2 regions of the Catellatospora sp. NPDC049609 genome follow, and region 1 is predicted to be linked to the other one. Evidence: riboswitches for the same ligand, from Rfam matches in the RefSeq annotation. Region 1 holds a riboswitch; the other holds the start of a gene.
What was found. Region 1 has a riboswitch for thiamine pyrophosphate ahead of AB0J67_RS11965 (ECF transporter S component). Riboswitches for the same ligand answer to the same signal wherever they lie in the genome.
Positions count from the first base shown of each region.

Region 2: linked by a shared signal. The riboswitch ahead of thiO (glycine oxidase ThiO) and the one ahead of AB0J67_RS11965 (ECF transporter S component) in region 1 are both predicted to bind thiamine pyrophosphate.

Region 1 is NZ_JBFAOU010000030.1:48,684-59,185, reverse strand. Features, by position in the region: gene AB0J67_RS11980 (acyl-CoA dehydrogenase family protein) at 1-1,403, opposite strand, end outside; gene AB0J67_RS11975 (TIGR03943 family protein) at 1,560-2,300, opposite strand; gene AB0J67_RS11970 (permease) at 2,297-3,253, opposite strand; TPP riboswitch at 3,440-3,544, shown strand; gene AB0J67_RS11965 (ECF transporter S component) at 3,641-4,225, shown strand; gene AB0J67_RS11960 (ABC transporter ATP-binding protein) at 4,225-5,589, shown strand; gene AB0J67_RS11955 (energy-coupling factor transporter transmembrane component T) at 5,586-6,371, shown strand; gene AB0J67_RS11950 (isoprenyl transferase) at 6,538-7,350, opposite strand; gene recO (DNA repair protein RecO) at 7,384-8,139, opposite strand; gene era (GTPase Era) at 8,167-9,054, opposite strand; gene AB0J67_RS11935 (XRE family transcriptional regulator) at 9,070-10,209, opposite strand; gene AB0J67_RS11930 (phosphoribosylaminoimidazolesuccinocarboxamide synthase) at 10,327-10,502, shown strand, end outside.
Region 2 is NZ_JBFAOU010000066.1:19,654-30,155, forward strand. Features, by position in the region: gene AB0J67_RS19840 (hypothetical protein) at 1-715, shown strand, start outside; gene thiC (phosphomethylpyrimidine synthase ThiC) at 817-2,349, opposite strand; gene thiD (bifunctional hydroxymethylpyrimidine kinase/phosphomethylpyrimidine kinase) at 2,364-3,146, opposite strand; gene AB0J67_RS19855 (thiamine phosphate synthase) at 3,256-3,879, opposite strand; gene AB0J67_RS19860 (thiazole synthase) at 3,897-4,676, opposite strand; gene thiS (sulfur carrier protein ThiS) at 4,673-4,876, opposite strand; gene thiO (glycine oxidase ThiO) at 4,876-5,919, opposite strand; TPP riboswitch at 5,913-6,025, opposite strand; gene thiE (thiamine phosphate synthase) at 6,261-6,887, opposite strand; gene AB0J67_RS19880 (glycoside hydrolase family 18 protein) at 7,010-8,332, shown strand; gene AB0J67_RS19885 (ATP-binding cassette domain-containing protein) at 8,435-10,141, opposite strand; gene AB0J67_RS19890 (methyltransferase) at 10,159-10,502, opposite strand, start outside.

The DNA of each region.
Region 1 (10,502 bases):
CGGGCGTAGAAGCCGGTGGCGCCCAGCAGCGCCCGGCCCTTGTCGCCGAGCTTGGACTTCGGGTCGATCAGCGCACCGGCCACGGACAGGTGCTGGTCCACCGCCTCCCGGGCGATGAACAGGTGCATGATCTCCGTCGAGCCCTCGAAGATGCGGTTGATCCGCGTGTCGCGCAGCAGCTGCTCGACGCCGAGTGCCTTCTCGCCGCGTGCGGCGAGCGAGTCCGCGGTCTCGTAGCCGCGGCCGCCGCGGATCTGCACCAGCTCGTCGACGACCCGCCAGGCCAGCTCGGAGCCGTAGAGCTTGACCAGCGCGGCCTCGATGCGGAAGTCGTTGCGGTCGTCGTCGGCCAGCATGCAGCACAGCTCCAGCATGGACTCCATGCCGTACGCCGTCGCGGCGATGTAGGCGATCTTCGTGGCGACGGCCTCGTGCTGCCCGACCGGCCGGCCCCACTGCACGCGCTGCTGCGACCACTGCCGGGCCACGCTCAGGCACCACTTGGCCGCGCCCACGCACATGGCGGGCAGCGACAGCCGGCCGGTGTTCAGCGTGCTCAGCGCGATCTTGAGGCCCTGCCCCTCGCCGCCGATGACGTTCTCGGCCGGGACGAACACGTCGTGGAACCGGGTGACGCTGTTCTCCAGGCCGCGCAGCCCGAGGAAGCCGTTGCGCCGCTCGACGGTGATCCCGTCCGAGTCCCCCTCGACCACGAACGCGGTGATGCCGCCGCGCCGGCCGTCGCCCTTGGGCACCATCGCCATGACCACGAGCAGCGTGGCCACGGTGCCGTTGGTGGCCCACAGCTTGACGCCGTTGAGCAGGTAGCCGCCCTCGACCGGGGTGGCCACGGCCGACATGCGGGCCGGGTCGGAGCCGACGTCGGGCTCGGTGAGCAGGAACGCCGACACCTCGCCCGCGGCGAGCCGGGGCAGGAAGCGCTGCTTCTGCTCGGGCGTGCCGAACAGCTTCAGCGGTTGCGGCACCCCGATCGACTGGTGCGCCGACAGCAGCGCGCCGATCGCCGGGCTGGCCGAACCGGCCAGCGTCAGCGCGCGGCAGTAGTCCAGGTGGGACAGGCCGAGGCCGCCGTACGCGGGATCGATCTTCATGCCGAAGGCGCCCAGCTCGGCCAGGCCGTGGAAGACCTCGTCGGGGATGCGGGCGTCGCGCTCGATGGCGGCCCCGTCGACCTCCGTGGCGACGTAATCGGCCAGCTTGGCCAGGAACGCCTCGGCGTCGGGGTCGGGTGCGGGCTGCGGCCACGGGTGGATCAGATCCATCCGCAACCGGCCGAGGAACAGCTGCTTACCGAAACTGGGCTTGCGCCACTCGCTCTCCCGGGCGGCCTCGGCCACCTGGCGAGCCTGCTCTGCGGTCACCTCACGCTGCACGGTCGTCATCGCCGACTCCCTGTCGTCCGGCCGGACGTGGGATGCCGCCCGCGCGCCGCTCCAGCGGCGGCGCACCGCGACGTGCCATGTCCGGTGTTGCGCCCATAATCACGCTACCGCGCGGTACTACTGATCGGTAGCAGTTGGCAGGACGACGCGGTGTGGCTACTCGTACTGCTCCGCCGGAGCAGGCACCGTGCGCCACTCGAGCACCTCGATGAACGGGATGTCGTCGCCGTTGACCGGGTCGGTCCCCCGCTGGTCGGAGTACTTCCCGGTGATCTCGACCCAGCTGTCGTCGGTCAGCCCGCGCGGCACCCCGCCGTTCATGCCCACCTTGATCGGGCGGGCGTCGGCCGCGCAGCAGGACAGGATCATGCGGGTGAGCAGCTGGCCGCCGTCCGGACCGGCCGACAGGAAGCCGGTGACCCGGATCTGCCGGTCGCCGATCGACCGGCCCTCGTCGAAGATCGCGCGGGTGGCGTAGTCGAGCACGCTGATCCGGGCCGGGTCGCCGTCGGGCAGCGCCGGGAAGTCGGACACCTGCTGGGACGACAGCGCGCTGCCGGCCTGGCCCGCGGCGTACGACCCGAGCGCGGGTGGGGCGACCAGCAGCAGGCCCAGCACGGGGGCGATGAGCAGCCAGCCGACCCGCGGCTCCCGATGACCGTGGGAACTGTCGGGGTGCTCGTGGGAGCCGTCGGCGCACTCGGTGTCGAGCGTGGAGCCGTGGCGCAGGTCGTACCAGATGGTCATCACGGCGGCGACGACCAGCAGCGCGCCCGCGGCGATCAGGAAGGGCTGCAGCCCGGCCTTGACATAGCGCAGGTACATGTCGGTGAGGCTCGCCTTGAGGATGGCGCCGCCGAGCAGCAGCAGCACCACGCCCTGGGCCTGTCGGTTCACAGCAGCACCATCCCGGCTCCGGCGGCGACCAGCACGGCCGTGACGAACGTGGCGGGGGCGAAGCGCACCGCGAAGCGCCGGCCGAACACCCCGGCCTGCATGGAGATGAGCTTCAGGTCGACCATCGGGCCGACGACCAGGAACGCCAGCCGCGCGGTGAGCGAGAACTGGCTCAGCGAGGCGGCGACGAACGCGTCGGCCTCCGAGCACAGCGACAGCAGCACGGCCAGCACCGCGAGCGCCAGCACGGACAGCACCGGCCGGTCGGCCACCGACTGCAGCACCGACTCGGGCACGAGCACGTTGATGGTGGCCGCGGCCATCGCGCCGAGCACCAGGAAGCCGCCCGCGTGCACGATGTCGTGGCGGCAGGCCGCCCAGAACGCCCGCGCCTTGGACAGGTCGTCCAGCTCGGGCCGGTGCGGCAGCCTGATCCAGTCCTGCCGGCCCAGCCGCAGCCACAGCCAGCCCATGATCATCGCGACGATCAGGCTGGCCCCACCGCGGGCGACGACCATCTCGGGGTTGTTCGGGAAGGCGACCGCGGTGGCGGCCAGCACGATCGGGTTGATCGCGGGCGCGGCCAGCAGGAACGCCAGCGCGGCGGCCGGGGTGACCCCGCGCCGGATCAGCGAGCCGGCGATCGGCACGGAGCCGCACTCGCAGCCCGGCAGCACCACCCCGGCGCAGCTGGCCACGGGCACCGCCAGCGCGGGGTGCTTCGGCAGCGCCCTGGCCCAGAACGAGCGGGGCACGAACACCGCGATCACCGCCGACAGCGCGACGCCGAACACCAGGAACGGGGTGGCCTGCACCATCACCGACACGAAGACGGTGGTCCAGGTCTGCAGCAGCGGGGTGGAGATCGCGTCGGCGATCGGCCCGCGGAAGAGCAGCAGTGCGATGAGCAGCACCGCGAGCAGCTCGACGGAGCCGACACGGCCGCCCAGCAGCCGGGTCCGGGCCGGACCGGCCCCACCGGGCCGTGCCGGAGGCGCCGCGGACGGGCGCTGATCGACGGAGGTCACGGGGGTCCTTAGGTATCGGGGGTGTGCCGACCGGCACAGGGTACCGCCACGCGGTTCGGTGCTAGCCTCATCGGCACAAGCGCCGCCCGCAGGCGGCTTCAGATGAACAAACAGAAACGACAGGGGAGCGCACAGCGCTGAGAGTGCGGCAACGGCCGCAGACCCTCGAACCTGATCTGGGTAATGCCAGCGCAGGGAGTTCGGTCAACACCTCACCGCCACGTCGGCTTTCGGCATACTCGAATCGGGTATTCCGGGCGCGGCGTGTGCACTTCTCCTCGTTCGTCCCCTTAACGGACCAGGAGTCTCCGCATGAACAACCACCGCTGGCGCACCGTCGACATCGTGGTCGCCTCGATCCTCGCCGTCACCTTCGGCGTCATCTTCTGGGCCTGGGGCCTGCTGTGGAACGGCCCCGCCGGGGCGATCTTCGGCGCGACCTTCCCGCCCGCCGCCGCCGCCATCTACGGCGTATGGCTGCTGCCCGCCGTGCTCGCCCCGCTGATCATCCGCAAGGCGGGCGCCGGCATCTACACCGAGCTGGTCGCGGCGATCGTCTCCGCGCTGCTCGGCACCTCCTGGGGCATCAGCGTGCTCTGGTACGGCCTGGCCGAGGGCGCGGCCGGCGAGCTGGGCTTCGCGCTCGGCGGCTACAAGCGCTGGGGCCTGCCGCAGGCCCTGCTCGCCTCGGTGCTCGCCGGTGCCACCGCCGCCGGGCTCGACCTGTACTACTACTACGCGGACTGGCAGGCCGACTGGAAGCTCGCGTACGTCGGCATCGTCATGGCCAGCACCGTCCTGTTCGCCGGCATCGGCGGGCACTACTCGACCAAGGCCCTGGCCGGCACCGGCGTGCTGGACCGGTTCCCCTCCGGCCGCGCCCGCGACCTGGTCTGATGATCGAGCTCGAGGGGTACGGGTGGCGGCACGCCGGCCGCCGCGCGTGGGCGGTGCGCGGGCTCGACCTGCGTATCGAGCGCGGCGAACGGGTGCTGCTGCTCGGCCCCTCGGGCGCGGGCAAGTCCACTCTGCTGCACGCCCTGGCCGGGCTGCTGCCGCAGGACTCCGGCGAGGCCGAGGGCACGATCCGGATCGCCGCCGGCCGGGCGGGCACCCGGCCGGTCCCCGCGGTGGGCATCGTCTTCCAGGACCCGCAGTCGCAGCTGGTGATGTCACGGGCCGGGGACGAGGTCGCGTTCGGCCTGGAGAACCTGGGCCGGCCGCCGGAGCAGATCTGGCCCCGCGTGGACGAGGTGCTCGACCGGGTCGGCTTCCCCTACCCGCGGGACCGGGCCACCGACGCGCTCTCCGGCGGCGAGCAGCAGCGGCTGGTGCTGGCCGGGGCGCTCGCCCCAGCACCCGAACTGCTGCTGCTCGACGAGCCCACCGCCAACCTCGACCCGGCCGGTGCCGCCCTGGTGCGGCAGGCGCTGCGCGACGCGGTCGGCGCCGACACCACCGTCGTGCTCGTCGAGCACCGCATCGCCGAGGTGCTGGAGCTGGTCACCCGCGTGGTCGTGCTGGAGCCCGGCGGCGGCGTACGCGAGGACATCCCGCCGCACCTGCTGACCGGGCCGCTCGGCGCGGAGCTCGCCGCGGCCGGGGTATGGGTGCCCGGCCACCCCGCCGCCGCCCGCCGCGCCGCCGGCCCGCCCGGCGAGGTGCTGCTGTCCACCCACGACCTGCGGGTACGCCACCTCGCCTACCCCGACACGACGCTGTACGCCGGGCAGGCGCTGGCGGTGACCGGCCCCAACGGCTCCGGCAAGTCGACCCTGGCCCTGGCGCTGGGCGGCCTGCTCGCCCCGGCCTCGGGCGAGGTACGCGGCCCGGACGGCCCACCGCACCGCTGGCGCGCCCGCACCCTGGCGGGCCGGATCGGCTCGGTGTTCCAGAACCCGGAGCAGCAGTTCGTCACCGCGAGCGTGCGCGACGAGCTGGCGCTGGGCGGCACCCCGCCCGGCCGGATCGACGAGCTGCTGACCCGGCTGCGGCTGGACCACCTGGCCGGGGCGAACCCGTTCACCCTCTCCGGAGGCGAGGCGCGGCGGCTGTCGGTGGCCACCGCGCTGGCCGCCCGCCCCCGCCTGCTGATCCTCGACGAGCCCACCTTCGGGCAGGACCGGCGCACCTGGCTCGAACTGGTCGACCTGCTCGCCGGGCTGCGCGACGACGGACACGGGATCGTCACCGTCACCCACGACCCCGACGTCGTCGACACCCTGGCCGACCGGGTGCTGCGGCTGGAGGCCGCGCCGTGACCGGGCCGGTCGCCGTCACCGCCCGCCCCACGCGGTCCGGGGCGCCGCTGGCACGGCGCACGCCCGTGGCGAAGATCGTCGCGCTGGCGCTGTTCACCACGGCGGCGCTGCTCACCCGGGACGTGGCCGCGCTGGGGTTCGCGCTGGCGGTGACGTTCCTGGCCGCGCCGCTGTTCGGGATCACGCCGTGGGGGCTGCTGCGGCGCGGCTGGCCGGCGCTGCTCGGCGCGGGCACCGTGGTGCTGTCGCTGGCGCTGTTCGCCGCCGACCGGTCCGGCACCGTCCTGTTCGCGGCCGGGCCGCTCGTGATCACCACGACCGTGCTGCTGAACGCGCTGTCGCTGGCGCTGCGCCTGCTGGCCATCGCGCTGCCCAGCGTGCTGGTGTTCAGCACCACCGACCCGACCGACCTGGCCGACTCGCTGATCCAGCACGCCCGGGTGTCCCCGCGCTTCGCGATCGGCGCGCTGGCCGCGTTCCGGCTGGTGGGGCTGCTCGGCGACGAGTGGCAGATGATCGCGATGGCGCGCCGGGCCCGCGGCATCGACGCCGGGCGCAACCCGCTGCGCTGGTTGCGCCTGTTCGCGAGCACGGCGTTCGGCCTGCTGGTCGGGGCGATCCGGCGCGGCACCCGGCTGGCCGTGGCGATGGACGCCCGCGGCTTCGACGCGGGCCTGCCGCGTACCGTCGCCCGGCCGATGCCCTGGCAGGCGGCCGACTGGCTGCTCGTCGCGGCCGGCGCCGCACTGGCCGCCGCGATCCAGCTCATCGCCCACCGCTGAGGCGAGCGGCGGCACGAATCCCCTGGGCGGCCCGCCCGTGACCGGCGCCGATCCGGGTGGTCGCGACGATGCGTGGTGGTGAACCCCCGCGAAGATCCGTGGACTTGCCTGGCAGATGGGCGAATCATGGACGCCGGTACGCCCATGTGCCAGGCAAGTCGGGTGATCAAGCGGCGGGGGGCGGGGCCACGGGGTTGGGCAGGGCGCCGCCGAAGCGGCGGTCGCGCTGGGCGTAGAGCTCGCAGGCGTACCACAGGTGGCGGCGGTCGAAGTCGGGCCAGAGCGTGTCCAGGTAGACGTGCTCGGCGTACGCCGACTGCCAGATCAGGTAGTTGCTGGTGCGCTGCTCGCCGGACGGGCGCAGGAACAGGTCCACCTCGGGCACCTCGGGGTGGTAGAGGTAGCGCGCGAAGACCTTCTCGTTGATCTTGTCGGGCTTGAGCCGGCCGAGTGCGACGTCGCGGGCGATCGCGGCGGCCGCGTCGGCGATCTCCGCCTGGCCGCCGTAGTTCACGCAGAACTGCAGGGTGAGCTTGGTGTTGTGCCGGCTCATCTGCTCGGCCGTCTCCAGCTCGTCGATGACGCTCTTCCACAGCCGCCCGCGCCGGCCCGACCACACGATGCGTACGCCCAGGTCGTTGAGCATGTCGCGGCGGCGGCGGATGACGTCGCGGTTGAAGCCCATCAGGAAGCGCACCTCCTCGGGCGAGCGCTTCCAGTTCTCCGTCGAGAACGCGTACGCCGACAGGTACGGCACGCCGATCTCCAGCGCCCCCTCGATGGTGTCGAACAGCGAGAACTCGCCGCGCTTGTGGCCCTCGGTGCGGGGCAGCCCGCGGTCCTTGGCCCAGCGGCCGTTGCCGTCCATCACGATGGCGATGTGCTTGGGCAGCGCCTCGGCGGGCAGCTTCGGCGGGGTCGCGCCGGTCGGGTGCGGGGTGGGCGGCTTCGGCTCACGCGCCTGCCGAGTTCTGATCAAGGCATATCCCCTGCTCCGGGCCGGAACCGTGGCTCAGGACGGCTCCCGGCGGTCTACCAACGGCAGCGAGCGTAGCTGCCGCTCCAGGTGCCACTGCAAATGCGCCGCCACGAATCCCGCACATTCGCGCTGCACCGGCTGCTCGGCCAGCTCGGCGGCGGCCCAGTCGCCCTCCAGCAGCGCCGACATCAGGTCGAGGGTGGCCGGGTCGGGGTGCGCGGCGCCGGGCGGGCGGCAGTTCAGGCAGGTCACCCCGCCGGCGGGCACGGAGAACGCCCGGTGCGGACCGGCCTCGCCGCACACCGCGCAGTCGCGCAGCGCCGGAGCCCAGCCCGCCTGGGACATCGCGCGCAGCAGGTACGCGTCGAGCACCAGCGTGCTGGAGCGCTGCCCCTCCGCGAGCGCCCGCAGCGCACCGAGGGTGAGCTGGTAGAGCCGCAGCGCGGGCTCCCGCTCGACCGGGGTGAGGCGCTCGGCCAGCTCCACGATCGCGCTGGCGGCGGTGTAGCGCGGGTAGTCGGTCAGGAAGCGGCGGGCGAACAGGTCACGGCCCTCGACCTGGGTCACCGTGTCCAGCGAGCTGCCCTCGCTGCACTGCACGTCGACGTGGCCGAAGGGCTCCAGCCGCGCGCCGAAGCGCGACGTGGTGCGGCGGACCCCCTTGGCGACCGCGCGGACCCGGCCGTGCTGCCGGGTCAGCAGCGTGACGATGCGGTCGGCCTCGCCCAGCTTCTGCACCCGCAGCACGAGCGCGTCGTCGCGGTAGAGGGGTCGGCGCATGCCCGGCATAGGCGCGAGCCTACCGACCCCTGCCGACTAGAAGCCGAGGCGGCGGAGCTGGCGGGGGTCGCGCTGCCAGTCCTTGGCGACGCGCACGTGCAGGTCCAGGTAGATGCGGGTGCCGAGCAGCTCCTCGATGTCGGCGCGCGCCTTGGTGCCGACCTCCTTGAGGCGAGAGCCGCGCGCGCCGATCATGATGGCCTTCTGGCTCTGCCGCTCGACGTAGACGTCGGCGTAGACCTTGGTCACCTTGTCCTCGGGGATGATCTCCTCGACCAGGACCGCGATGGAGTGCGGCAGCTCGTCGCGTACGCCCTCCAGGGCGGCCTCGCGGATCATCTCGGCGATCAGCACGTGCTCGGGCTCGTCGGTGAGCATGCTGTCCGGGTAGAGCTGCGGCGACTGCGGCAGGTGCCCGACCATCACGTCGACCAGCGTGTCGAGCTGCGAGTTGGCCACCGCGCTGACCGGGACCACGTCGGCGAAGTCCCCGAGGGCGTTCACCGCGAGCAGCTGCTCGGCCAGGGTCTTCTTGTCCACCAGGTCGGTCTTGGTGACGACGGCGACGACGGTCGCCTTCAGGCCGGAGATCTCCCCGGCGATGAAGGTGTCGCCCTTGCCGACCGGCTCGTTGGCGGGGATGCACAGGCCGATCACGTCGGTCTCGCTCCACGTGGCGCGGACCAGGTCGTTGAGGCGTTCGCCGAGCAGGGTGCGCGGGCGGTGCAGGCCGGGGGTGTCCACGAGCACCAGCTGCGCGTCCGGCCGGTGCAGCACGGCGCGGATGACATGCCGCGTGGTCTGCGGTTTGTTCGACGTGATCGCGATCTTCTGGCCGACGATCGCGTTCGTCAGGGTCGACTTGCCCGCGTTGGGCCGCCCCACGAAACAGGCAAAACCGGCACGGTATGAGTTATCCGCCACTCACGTAACGTACCTTCACGGCTGGAAGGCGGGTTCGTCGGCGTACCCCCGCCGCACCGTGGGCTGCTCGGCGACGAGCGCGGCGAACAGGTCGTCGACCGGGCAGTCGAGCAGCCCGGCCAGCGGGACCAGGGTCGTCGCGCCGTCGGCGTACGCCCCGAACAGCTCGCCGACCAGGCGCGCGGGCGACCGCCGGGTCCGGGCCGCGGTCATCGCGGCCAGCAGCGCGTCCCGGCCGGACGGCCCCTGGTGGCAGCGCGCCGCGGTCCACCGGCTCAGCTCGCCGTGCCGGGGGGCGTCGACCAGCCCGAGCGCCCGCAGCCGGGCGGCCATCGCCCCGGCCGACACCCCGAACCCGCGCACCAGCTCGGCGAAGCAGGCGTCGGTGACCTCACGCCGCCCGGTCACCGCCACCACCTCGTCGTAGGGCATCAGGAACGCGGCGGCGAACGCGTCGGCCCGCACCTCCCCGTCGGCGCGCTGGGCGCCGGGGGCCAGCTCCTGGTCGAGCAGCGGCTCGTCGGCGTCACCGGCCAGCACGTGCCCGAGGGCGTGCGTGAGCGCGAAGCGCTGCCTGGTGAACCGGCTGGTCACCGCCGCCAGGATGAGCCTGCTGTGGCCGGTCTGCCGGCTCAGCGCGTCGGCGCCGCCGGGCAGCGGAAGCAGCGCGACGTCGACCGCGTACGCCTGCTCGATGGCGGCGGCGAGGTCCGCGGTGGCCAGCCCGTGCAGGCCGGGCCGGCCGGTGGCGGCGCGCACCGCGGTGACGGCGCGTTCGGCGAGCTCCCGCCCGGCCGGGGCGGGCGGGCCCGGCGGCAGGGCGGGCAGCGCGGCCAGGCGCGGGCGGCGGCCCAGCAGGCGCAGCGTCTCGTACGCCGCGGCGAACCGGTCCACCAGCGCGCGCAGGTCGTCCCCGGCGCCGGGCGCGGCGGCCGGCGGGGCGGGTGCGCGGGTGCGGCCGGTGAGCAGCCAGTCGACGCTGACGTCCCCGGCGTCGGCGATGAGGGCCAGCTCCAGCGAGGTGAAGCGGCGCACCGCGTTGAGCGACTTGGACAGCTTGTCGGCGCTGATGCCGACCAGCTCGCTGAAGGCGGCCTGGCTGGGCGAGACCCGGATGATCACCGAGCGCACCCGGTCGACGACACCCTCATCCATGGCCGTCACCGTAATGACGGATAGCGATAATCGCAACGGCCCCGGTCTGCCCGCCGCCGGGGCGGCAGGCGGGCACGGCGCGGCGACACGCGGAGGCGCTCCGGTACGGTGATCTCCGTGGAGCTGCTGCACTCGGGCAAGGTCAGAGACGTCTACCGCGACGGCGCGGACATCATCCTGGTGGCGTCGGACCGGCTGTCCATCTACGACGTCATCCTGCCGACGCCGATCCCGGACAAGGGCCGGGTGCTGACCCAGCTCTCGCTGTGGTGGTTCGAGCAGCTCAAAGACAT
Region 2 (10,502 bases), on a different contig from region 1:
GTTCGCCGCGCTGGCCGTGCTGGCCGGCGCGACGTACGCGGCGAGCCTGGCGGTGCAGCAGACCGGCCGCAGCCGGGTGGGCGCCGGGGTGCGCGCCGTCGGCGGGGTCGGGGCGGCGCTCGGCGCGGCGGCGGCCACCGTGCCGCTGACCCTGCAACCGGCCCGGATCGCGCGGGTCAACGCGTCGTTCGACCCCGAACTGACCGCCGCCATCGCGGTCGGGGCGGGCGTGGTCGCCGGCCTGCTCGTCACGCTGCTGGTGGTGGCGCGCAAGCCGCTCAGCACGAACCTGTGGGTGTGCACCGCGGGGGTGTGGCTGCTGGCCGCGGCGTCGTTCCTGGACAGTGCGCAGTTCGGCCGCAACCGCGACGCGCTCGCCGAGTACTACGACCCGATGCGGCTGGGCGTGCTCGACCTGAGCTCGCTGGAGCCGATCCCGCGGGCCACCTTCAGCATGCCGGTGCTCGCCCTGGTGGCGGCGCTGGCCTGCGGCCTGGCGGCCCGGCACCGCGGCCGGTCGCGGCTGTGGATCGCGCTGTCCGGCGCGGTCGGGCCGCTGCTGGTCGCGATGGCGTACGTCATCGGCGGCCCCGGCATCTCCCGCGCGCTCACCGACCAGGCGGACGCCTACCTCGGCGCGATGATCGCGGTGGTCGTCGGCCTCGTCGTCTCCTCCGTCATCGCCCTGGCCCCCCGCCGCCCCGGCGTCCTCTGACCCGCCCCGCGCGGGCCATGATCGTCCGACTTGCCCGGCACCTGTGCGTATCTTGACCGCTCATACGCCCATGTGCCAGGCAAGTCGGGTGATCTAGGGGGTCAGGCCAGGGGCAGGTAGACCTTGCCGCCGGAGGCGAGGAACTCGGCGGACTTGTCGGCCATGCCCTGCGCGGCGTACTCCTTCAGCTCCTGGCTGATGCGCATGGAGCAGAACTTCGGGCCGCACATGGAGCAGAAGTGGGCCGTCTTGGCGGCGGGGGCGGGCAGTGTCTGGTCGTGATAGGAGCGCGCGGTGTCCGGGTCCAGCGACAGGTTGAACTGGTCCTCCCAGCGGAACTCGAAGCGCGCCTTGGACAGCGCGTCGTCCCACGCCTGCGCGCCCGGGTGACCCTTGGCCAGGTCGGCGGCGTGCGCCGCGATCTTGTACGCGATCACGCCGGCCTTCACGTCGTCGCGGTCCGGCAGGCCCAGATGCTCCTTGGGCGTGACGTAGCACAGCATCGCGGTGCCGTACATGGCGATCATCGCGGCGCCGATGGCACTGGTGATGTGGTCGTACGCGGGCGCGATGTCGGTGGTCAGCGGGCCGAGCGTGTAGAAGGGCGCCTCGTGGCACACCTCCTGCTGCAGGTCGACGTTCTCCTTGATCTTGTGCATGGGCACGTGCCCCGGGCCCTCGATCATCACCTGCACGTCGTGCCGCCACGCGATCTCGGTCAGCTCGCCGAGCGTACGCAGCTCGCCGAACTGCGCCTCGTCGTTGGCGTCCGCGATCGAGCCGGGCCGCAGCCCGTCACCCAGCGAGAAGGTGATGTCGTACCGGGCGAAGATCTCGCAGAGCTCCGCGAAGTTGGTGTAGAGGAAGTTCTCCTGGTGCTTGGCCAGGCACCAGGCCGCCATGATGGAGCCGCCGCGCGAGACGATGCCGGTGACCCGGTTCGCGGCCAGCGGCACGTAGCGCAGCAGCACCCCGGCGTGCACGGTCATGTAGTCCACGCCCTGCTCGGCCTGCTCGATGATGGTCTCGCGGTAGATCTCCCAGGTCAGCTTGAGCGGGTCGCCCTTCACCTTCTCCAGCGCCTGGTAGATCGGCACGGTGCCGATCGGCACCGCCGAGTTGCGCACGATCGCCTCGCGGGTCTCGTGGATGCGCGGCCCGGTGGACAGGTCCATCACCGTGTCGGCGCCCCAGCGGGTGGCCCAGGTCAGCTTCTCCACCTCCTCCGCGACGTCGGAGGTGACCGCCGAGGTGCCGATGTTGGCGTTGACCTTCACCAGGAACGCCTTGCCGATGATCATCGGCTCGATCTCGGGGTGGTTGACGTTGGCGGGCAGCACGGCCCGGCCCGCCGCGATCTCCTCGCGCACCAGCTCGGGGCTGACGCCCTCGCGCAGGGCCACGTACTCCATCTCCGGGGTGACGATCCCGGCGCGGGCGCACCCGAGCTGGGTCACCGGCGCGCCGTGCACCCGGCGGTCCTCGACCCAGTTGCGGCGCGGCAGGTCGTCGAAGACCCCCGGGCCGGATGTGTCGTAGAGCCGGACCGGGGTGCTGCCGTCGGTCAGGTCGACCTCCGCGAACGGCACCTGGATGTCGGGACGGGATCCCGGCACGTAGACCTTGCGCCTCATGCTGCCTCCTTCTGCTACAGGCGGGGAAAATGGTTCAGCGGTCCGGCTCCGCTGCCGAGCCGCCAGTCCTGTGCCGCCAGCAACGCCGAGCGGACATACCGGTTCGCGTACGCGATCGAGTCGTCGACCGGGTAGCCGTGGGCCAGCCGGGCCGCGATCGCCGCCGAGAACGTGCAGCCCGTGCCGTGGTTGTTCGGCGTCTCCACCCGCGACGAGCGCAGGAACCGCGCCCCGCTGGCGGTCCACACGGCGTCGACGACCTCCGGGCCGCCCAGGTCGCCCCCGGTCACCACCACGCACTGCGGCCCGTGCGAGGCGATCTGCGCCGCCGCGCCCGCCATGTCCGCCGGGGTGCTCACCTGCCAGCCGAGCAGCGCCGACGCCTCCTCGACGTTCGGCGTCACCACCATGGCGTACGGCAGCAGCCGCTCGATCGCCGAGACCACGCCCAGGCGCCGCCCCGTCGACGCGGTCAGCACCGGGTCCAGCACCATCTTCGGCAGCTCGCCGTTGCGGGCCTTGGCCCGGATCGTCGCCGCGATCTCGCCGCTGGCGACCATGCCGACCTTCACCGCCGACACGGGCATGTCCTCCAGCACCGCGCCGAGCTGCGCCGCGACCACGGTCGCCGGCATCGGGTGCACGTCCGTGATCGTCTTGGTGTTCTGCGAGGTCACCGCGGTGATCACGCTCGCGCCGTAGCAGTCCAGCGCGGCGAACGTCTTCAGATCGGCCTGGATGCCGGCCCCTCCGCTGCTGTCGGAGCCGGCGATGGTCAGCACGAGGTGAGGGGTCATGCCGTCGCCTCCGTCAGCTCGGTGGCGGCACGGCGACTGCGCGCCTCGGGCCTGCTTCGCCCGTCGGCGGCAGGGCCGGCGGGCCATTCGGTTCGGTCACTGCGTTCGCTCATGCGATCACTGTCCCGCCGTCGCCGGGGAGGGTGTCGCACACGCCGTCCCACCCGGCGCGCAGCCGGGCGTACGCCTGCGCCGGGTCGGCGGCCCGCATGACCGCGCCCATCACGGCGATCCCGGCCGCACCGCTCTCGCGGCACGCGGCCGCGTGCTCCGGCCGCTCGACCCCGCCGAGCGCGAGCACCGGCCGGGCCGCGCGGGCGCACAGCCGCCGCAGCCCGGCCGGCTCCAGCGCCGGGCCGTAGCCGGGCTTGCTGCGGCTGGGGAAGACCGGCGACACGGTCGCGTAGTCCTCGATGGACAGCCGGGCCAGCTCGTGCGCGTCGTGGCACGAGCGGCCGAGCAGGCGGGGGCGGCCGAGCGGAGCGATGGCACCGGCCCGCAGGTGCAGCGCCTCACCGTCCAGAGTGTCCTGTCCGGCCACGATGAGCAGGCCGCCGAACGGCTTCAACAGCTCGCGCAGCGCCACGGCCAGCCGCATCCGCTGGGTACGTGGGAGATCCTTCTCCCGCAGCAGCACGGTGCGCGCGCCACCGGCCACGGCCGCGGCGATGACGTCCACCAGCGGGCGCGACGTCTGGCTGCGGTCGGTCACCACGACCACCCCGGTCACCATGCCCGTCACCACCCCGGTCACCACGTCGCGAGCCCGTCCGCCGGCGTCGAGGCGAGCGCGTGGTGGCGGACCGGGATGCGGCCGGCCTGCGCGGCGAGGCGGCCCGCGAGCACCGCGTGCCGCATCGCGGTCGCCATCGCGACCGGGTCGGCGGCCCGGGTCACCGCGCTGGCCAGCAGCACCGCGTCGCAGCCCAGCTCCATGGCGAGGGCGGCGTCGCTGGCGGTGCCGATGCCGGCGTCGAGGATGACGGGGCAGCGCACCGCCTCGCGGATGAGCCGGATGTGGTGCGGGTTGGACACGCCGAGCCCCGAGCCGATCGGCGAGCCCGCGGGCATCACCGCGGCGCAGCCCAGGTCGGCCAGGCGGCGCGCCAGCACGGGATCGTCGGTGGTGTACGGCAGCACGGTGAACCCGTCCCCCACCAGCCGTTCGGCCGCCCGCAGCAGCTCCACCGCGTCCGGAAGCAGCGTGCGGTCGTCGCCGATCACCTCCAGCTTGATCCAGTCGGTCTCGAAGGCGTCCCGGGCCAGGTGCGCGGTGCGCACCGCGTCGGTGGCGGTGTAGCAGCCGGCCGTGTTGGGCAGCAGCCGCACACCGCAGCGCTCCAGCACGTCGAGCAGCCCGGCGTGGGCGCTCGGGTCGACGCGCCGCAGCGCGACGGTGACCAGCTCGGTGCCGCCCGCCAGCAGCGCCTGCTCCAACGCGTGCAGGCTGCTCGCGCCGCCGGTGCCCAGGATGAGCCGGGAGCCGAACTCGACCCCGCCCAACAGGAACCTGTCGTCCATGCCGGTCAGCCGCCCTGCGCCGCGGTGAGCACCTCGACCCGGTCGCCGTCGGCCAGGTGGTGCTCGGGCCACTCGGCGCGGCGCACCACCTCGCCGTTGACCGCGACGGCGACGCCGCGGCGCGGCACCGCGAGCCCGGCCAGCAGCTCGGCCACGGTCCCGCCCCGCTCGGCGGGACGCGGGACGTCGTTCACCAGAATTGTGATCATCAGGCACCTCCGGCGGTGGGTCGTTGCGGCGTGAAGGGTTCCCAGAGCAGGGGCAGCGCACGGCCCTCGACCAGATCGGCCACGGCCTGCGCGGTGTACGGGGCGGCCAGCACGCCGTGCCGGTAGTGCCCGGTGGCCACCAGCAGGTCCTTCGCCAGGCGGCCCACGATCGGGCCGTTGTCGGCGGTGCCGGGGCGCTGCCCCACGGACACCTCGACCAGCGCGTGCTCGGCCAGCTCGGGCACCAGGTCGGTCGCGGCGCGCAGCAGGTCGCGGACGCCGCCCGCGGTGGCGTGGCCGTCGGCCCGCTCCTCGACCGTCGCCCCGACCAGCACCTCGCCGTCGCGGCGGGGCACCAGGTAGACGGCTCGGCCGTCGGCGTACCCCCGGATGACGTGCCGCGGCGCCGCCTGGCCGCGCAGGCGCAGGATCGCACCCTGCACGGGCCGCACCGGCAGCCCGGCCAGCGCGGCGCTCGCGCAGCCCGCGGCCAGCACCACGATGCCGTCCAGATCGGACAGCGAGCGCACCGCCTCGCGGCGGATCGGCACCAGCTCGCGCAGCGCGGCCACCACCCGGCGCGGGTCGACCTGGTGGTCGGACTCGACCAGCACGCCCCGGGCGCGCGGGTGCAGCAGCGGTTCGAGCTCGCGCAGCCGGTCGCCGTCCAGGGCGATCACCTCCGCGCCCAGCGCGCGCTGGTGCGTCCACAACCGGCGCAGCTCGGCCAGGTCGTCGGCGGTCAGCCCCACCTGCAGCGTGCCCTCGGTGCGGTGGCCCAGCTCCCGGCCGCTCGCGGCACTCAGCTCGGCGGCGTACGCGGGCCAGCGCCGCGCGCACTCCAGCAGCAGCTCGGTCAGCTCGCGCTCGCCGAAGTAGGACTCCCCCACCGGGGCGAGCATGCCCGCGGCGACGTGCGAGGCGCCACGGCCGGGAGCGGGGTCGTAGACGGTGACGTCGTGGCCGCGCCGGGCGCACTCCCAGGCGATGCTGAGCCCGATGATGCCGCCGCCTACGACGGACACGGAATGCGGTGCGGCCACCGCGGCCTCCTCCCTGCGCCGGCATTACCCGGATCAGGTTCTACGGTCGGGAGCGAGAATCAGCTCCCCTCTCAGCCTGGTTCACCAGGCTCCCGTGGGGTTCTTTTCAGTGTGGTGCACGTGTTACTTGTGTGTTGCCGTCCGTGACGGCTGTCGGCAGCGTAACCCCGCATGCACCGTCGGGCAACCCGTTGCGCCCCGCCGCGATCCTCACCACATTTCACTCACGCGACCGCGGGACCTCGCCGTGATGCCGCAGTTTCCGGGAAAGTGTCGCTTCCGGACTCGCGATGACCGCAGTTCCCCTGAACCTGCCGCCCGGCGTGTAGCCGGCGGGGCGGTCAGGCGGCGACGGTGGCGAGCAGGTCGGCGACGGCGCGGGCCGGGTCGGCGGCGTCGGAGACCGCGCCGATGACCGCGACCCCGTGCGCTCCGGCGGCGAGCAGCTCCGGCACGCGCGCCACGGTCACCCCGCCGATCGCGATGATCGGGGTCCCGGCGCACTGCCGGGCCACCGCGCGCAGGCCCTCCGGGCCGATCGACACGGGCAGACCATCCTTCGTGGACGTCGCGTAGCAGGGGCCGACGCCCAGGTAGTCGGCGCCGTCACCGACCGCGCGCAGGGCGGTGGCGGGCAGCCGCGAGGTCGCGCCGAGCACCGCGGCCGGGCCGAGCAGCCGCCGCGCCGCGGTCACCGGCAGGTCGTCCGCGCCGACGTGGCCGCCGCTGGCGCCGGTCGCGAGCGCCACGTGCAGCCGGTCGTTGACCAGCACCGGGACCCCCGCCGGGCGGCACAGCGCCACGATCTGGTTGGCCAGCTCGTACGCCATCCGGTCGGTCCAGTCGTCGGCGGGCCGGAACTGGATCACGAGATCCGGTGTGGCGACGCTCAACGCCGCCCGCACGATCGCGATCGGGTCCCGGCCGGGCCGGCTGTCGGTGATCAGATGGAGTCTCCCCAGCGCCATGCCCTCACCCTATCGATTCTCATCGGTGAATGGGTACGGGCCCTCCGTGACAGGCGGCGTCTACATCGCCTCATCCAGATCGCTGATTCTGTGAAAAGTGTTTACAGTTAGCTTCGAACGGTATGAGACTCCGCCTCGCCCTCACCGCCCTCATCCTGGGCGGCACCGCGATCGCCGCTGTCACACCGGCGGCCGCCGCACCCGCACCCGTTCCCGAGGGCGCCGCCGCGGCGGCCGCCGGATACGTCAAGGTCGGCTACTTCGTCCAGTGGGGCATCTACCGCCGCAACTTCCTGGTCAAGAACCTGCACACGTCCGGGATGGCCGCGAAGCTGACGCACATCAACTACGCCTTCGGCAACGTCGGCCCGGACGGGCGCTGCTTCGAGGCGAACGAGGCCGGCGTCGGTGACGCCTGGGCCGACTACCAGAAGCGCTTCAAGTCGGGCGAGTCGGTCGACGGGGTCGGCGACGTGGTGAGCCAGCCGCTGGCCGGCAACTTCAACCAGCTGCGCAAGCTCAAGGCGATGTATCCGCACCTGCGGATCCACCTGTCCCTGGGCGGCTGGACCTGGTCGAGGTACTTCTCCGACGCCGCGCTCACCCCGGCCTCCCGCCAGACGATGGTCGCCAGCTGCATCGACCTCTACCTCAAGGGCAACCTGCCCTTCATCGGCACCTCGCCGCACGGCGGCACCGGCAGCGCCTTCGGCGTCTTCGACGGGTTCGACCTGGACTGGGAGTGGCCCGCCTCCGCGGGTGAGGTCGGCAACGTCGTGCGCCCCGAGGACAAGCAGAACTACACCCTGCTGGCCGCCGAGTTCCGCCGCCAGCTCGACGCGTACGGCGCGCAGGTCGGCCGGTACTACTCGCTCACCGCGTTCCTGCCCGCCGACCCGGCGAAGATCAACGCCGGCATCGAGACCGCGGCGCTCTTCTCGCACCTCGACTTCGCCACGGTGCAGGGGTACGACCTGGTCGGCGCGTGGGACCCGGTCACCGGCCACCAGGCCAACCTCTACTCCACCGCGCAGTCGCCGTTCAGCGTGGACCTGGCCGTGGACACGTACCGCGCCCAGGGTGCGCCCGCCAACAAGATCGTCGTCGGCATCCCGTACTACGGCCGCGGCTGGGCCGGCGCCGCCAGCGCGAACACCGGCCTCTACCAGCCCGCGAGCGGCCCCGCCCGCGGCACCTACGAGGACGGCGTCGACGACTACAAGAAGGTCATCGCCAAGCAGGGCACCGTCTACTACGACCCGGTCGCCGGGGCCGCCTGGAAGTTCGGCGGCGGCGCCTTCTGGTCCTACGACACCCCGCAGGTCATCGCCCAGAAGACGGCCTACGTCAAAGCCAACGGCCTGGGCGGCACCATGGCCTGGTCCCTCGACGGCGACACCCCCGCCGGCGACCTCACCTCAGCGATCCACACCGGCCTGAACTGACCACCCCGCCCTAGATCGCGTCGATCTTGCACGAACTGTTGGGGATATGCCCGGAAGGGGCGTGTCGTCCCCACAGTACGCGCAAGATCGGCGCGATCCTGGTCAGCGGACGTTCCAGACCGGGGCGGGGGTTTCGAGGACCTCGCCGTCGGACTGGAACAGCAGGAAGCGGTCGAAGGAGCGGGTGAACCAGCGGTCGTGGGTCACCGCGACCACCGTGCCCTCGAAGCTGAGCAGGCCCTGTTCGAGGGCTTCGGCGCTGGCGAGGTCGAGGTTGTCGGTGGGCTCGTCGAGCAGGAGCAGGGTGACGCCGCTGAGCTCCAGCAGGAGCACCAGGAAACGGGCCTGCTGGCCCCCGGAGAGCGTGCCGAAGCGCTGCTCGGCCTGCTTGGCCAGCTCGTAGCGGTCGAGGACCTTGTACGCCGCCTCGCGGGCCAGCGAGGGGCGGTGGGTGTCGCCGCGCCACAGGATGTCGATCAGCTCGCGGCCGGCCAGGTCGGGGCGGTCGTGGGTCTGCGAGAAATGGCCGGGCACGACGCGGGCGCCCAGGCGCGCCACTCCGGTGTGCCTGACGTGGGCGTGCACGGCGCCGTCGGCCGAGCGGCCCGCGTCCTCGCCGCTGTGCGCCTGCTGCGCGAGCAGCCGCAGGAAGTGGCTCTTGCCGGTGCCGTTGGCGCCGAGCACCGCCAGGCGGTCGCCGTACCAGAGCTCCAGGTCGAACGGGAAGGTGAGGTTCTCCAGTTCGAGCTGCTCGCAGATCACGGCGCGCTTGCCGGTGCGGGAACCCGCCAGGCGCATCTGGATCTGCTGGTCCTTCGGCGGCAGCGGCGGCGGGCCGGCCTCCTCGAACTTGCGCAGCCGGGTCTGCGCGGCCTGGTAGCGCGAGGCCAGGCCGTCGTTGTACGCCGCCTTCTGCTTGTACATCAGCATCAGCGCGCGCAGCTTCTCGTGCTCCTCGTCCCAGCGGCGGCGGCGCTCCTCCATGCTGTCGTGCCGGGCCACCCGGGCCTCGTGCCACGACGCGAACGAGCCGACGTGCGTCCAGGCGCTGCCGCCCTCGACCGCGACCACCCGGTCGGCGGTCTGGTTGAGCAGCTCCCGATCGTGCGAGACGTAGAGCACGGACTTCTTCGACTCGCGCAGCCGCTGCTCCAGCCAGCGTTTGGCGGGCACGTCGAGGAAGTTGTCCGGCTCGTCGAGCAGCAGCACCTCGTCGGTGCCGCGCAGCAGCAGCTCCAGGGCGAAGCGCTTCTGCTGCCCGCCGGACAGGGTGCGCACCGGGCGGTCCCGGCAGGCGTCCCAGGACAGCTCCAGGATCAGCGTGGACACGGTGTCGAAGAGCACCTCGGCCTCATAGCCGCCGGCCTCGCCGTACGCCGACAGCGCCTCGGCGTAGCGCAGCTGGGCCTGCTGGGCTGAGCTGCTCAGCCGGCCGCGGGCCTCCGCCTCGCGCATCGCCTGCTCGGCCTTGACCAGGCGTGACCCGGCCGCCTGCAACCGCGGCTCGACGAGCGAGAACGCCATCTCGGCCAGGGTCAGCTCGCTGCCGCCCGGCGCGCCGGTCGCGGCCGACGAGCCGAGCATGCCGATGAACTGGCGCATCACGCCCAGCCCGCCGGAGCGCGCGACGGCGCCGACGGTCACCGGCAGGTCGCCGGAGACCATCCGCAGCAACGTCGTCTTGCCCGCGCCGTTCGGCCCGACCAGCGCGACCTTCGCCCCCTCGCCGACCCGGAACGAGACGTCGGAGAACAGTTCGCGCCCGTCGGGCAGGCTGAAGGCGACACCGGCCACATCCACGTATCCCACGCCGGAATACTGCCTGATCAGGCGGGCTCGGGGCGAGTCACTTTCAGCACCCGGAAGCCCGACCCGCTGGCGTGCCGCTCGGTCGGCCAGCCCTGCTCGGCCAGCCACTGCTGCAGCGAGTCCGCGCCCTTGTGCTTGGCCACCACCAGCCACGCCGTGCCGCCCGGCGTGAGCCGCGGCAGCCAGCGCAGCAGCAGCGCATGCAGCTCCTCCTTGCCGATGCGGATCGGCGGGTTGGACCAGATCTGCGTGAACACGACATCGCCCGGCACGCCGTCCGGATCGGCCACCCGCACCCGGTCCGCCACCTGCAACCGCTTCGCGTTCTCGGCGGTCAGCTCGCGGGCGCGGGCGTTGACGT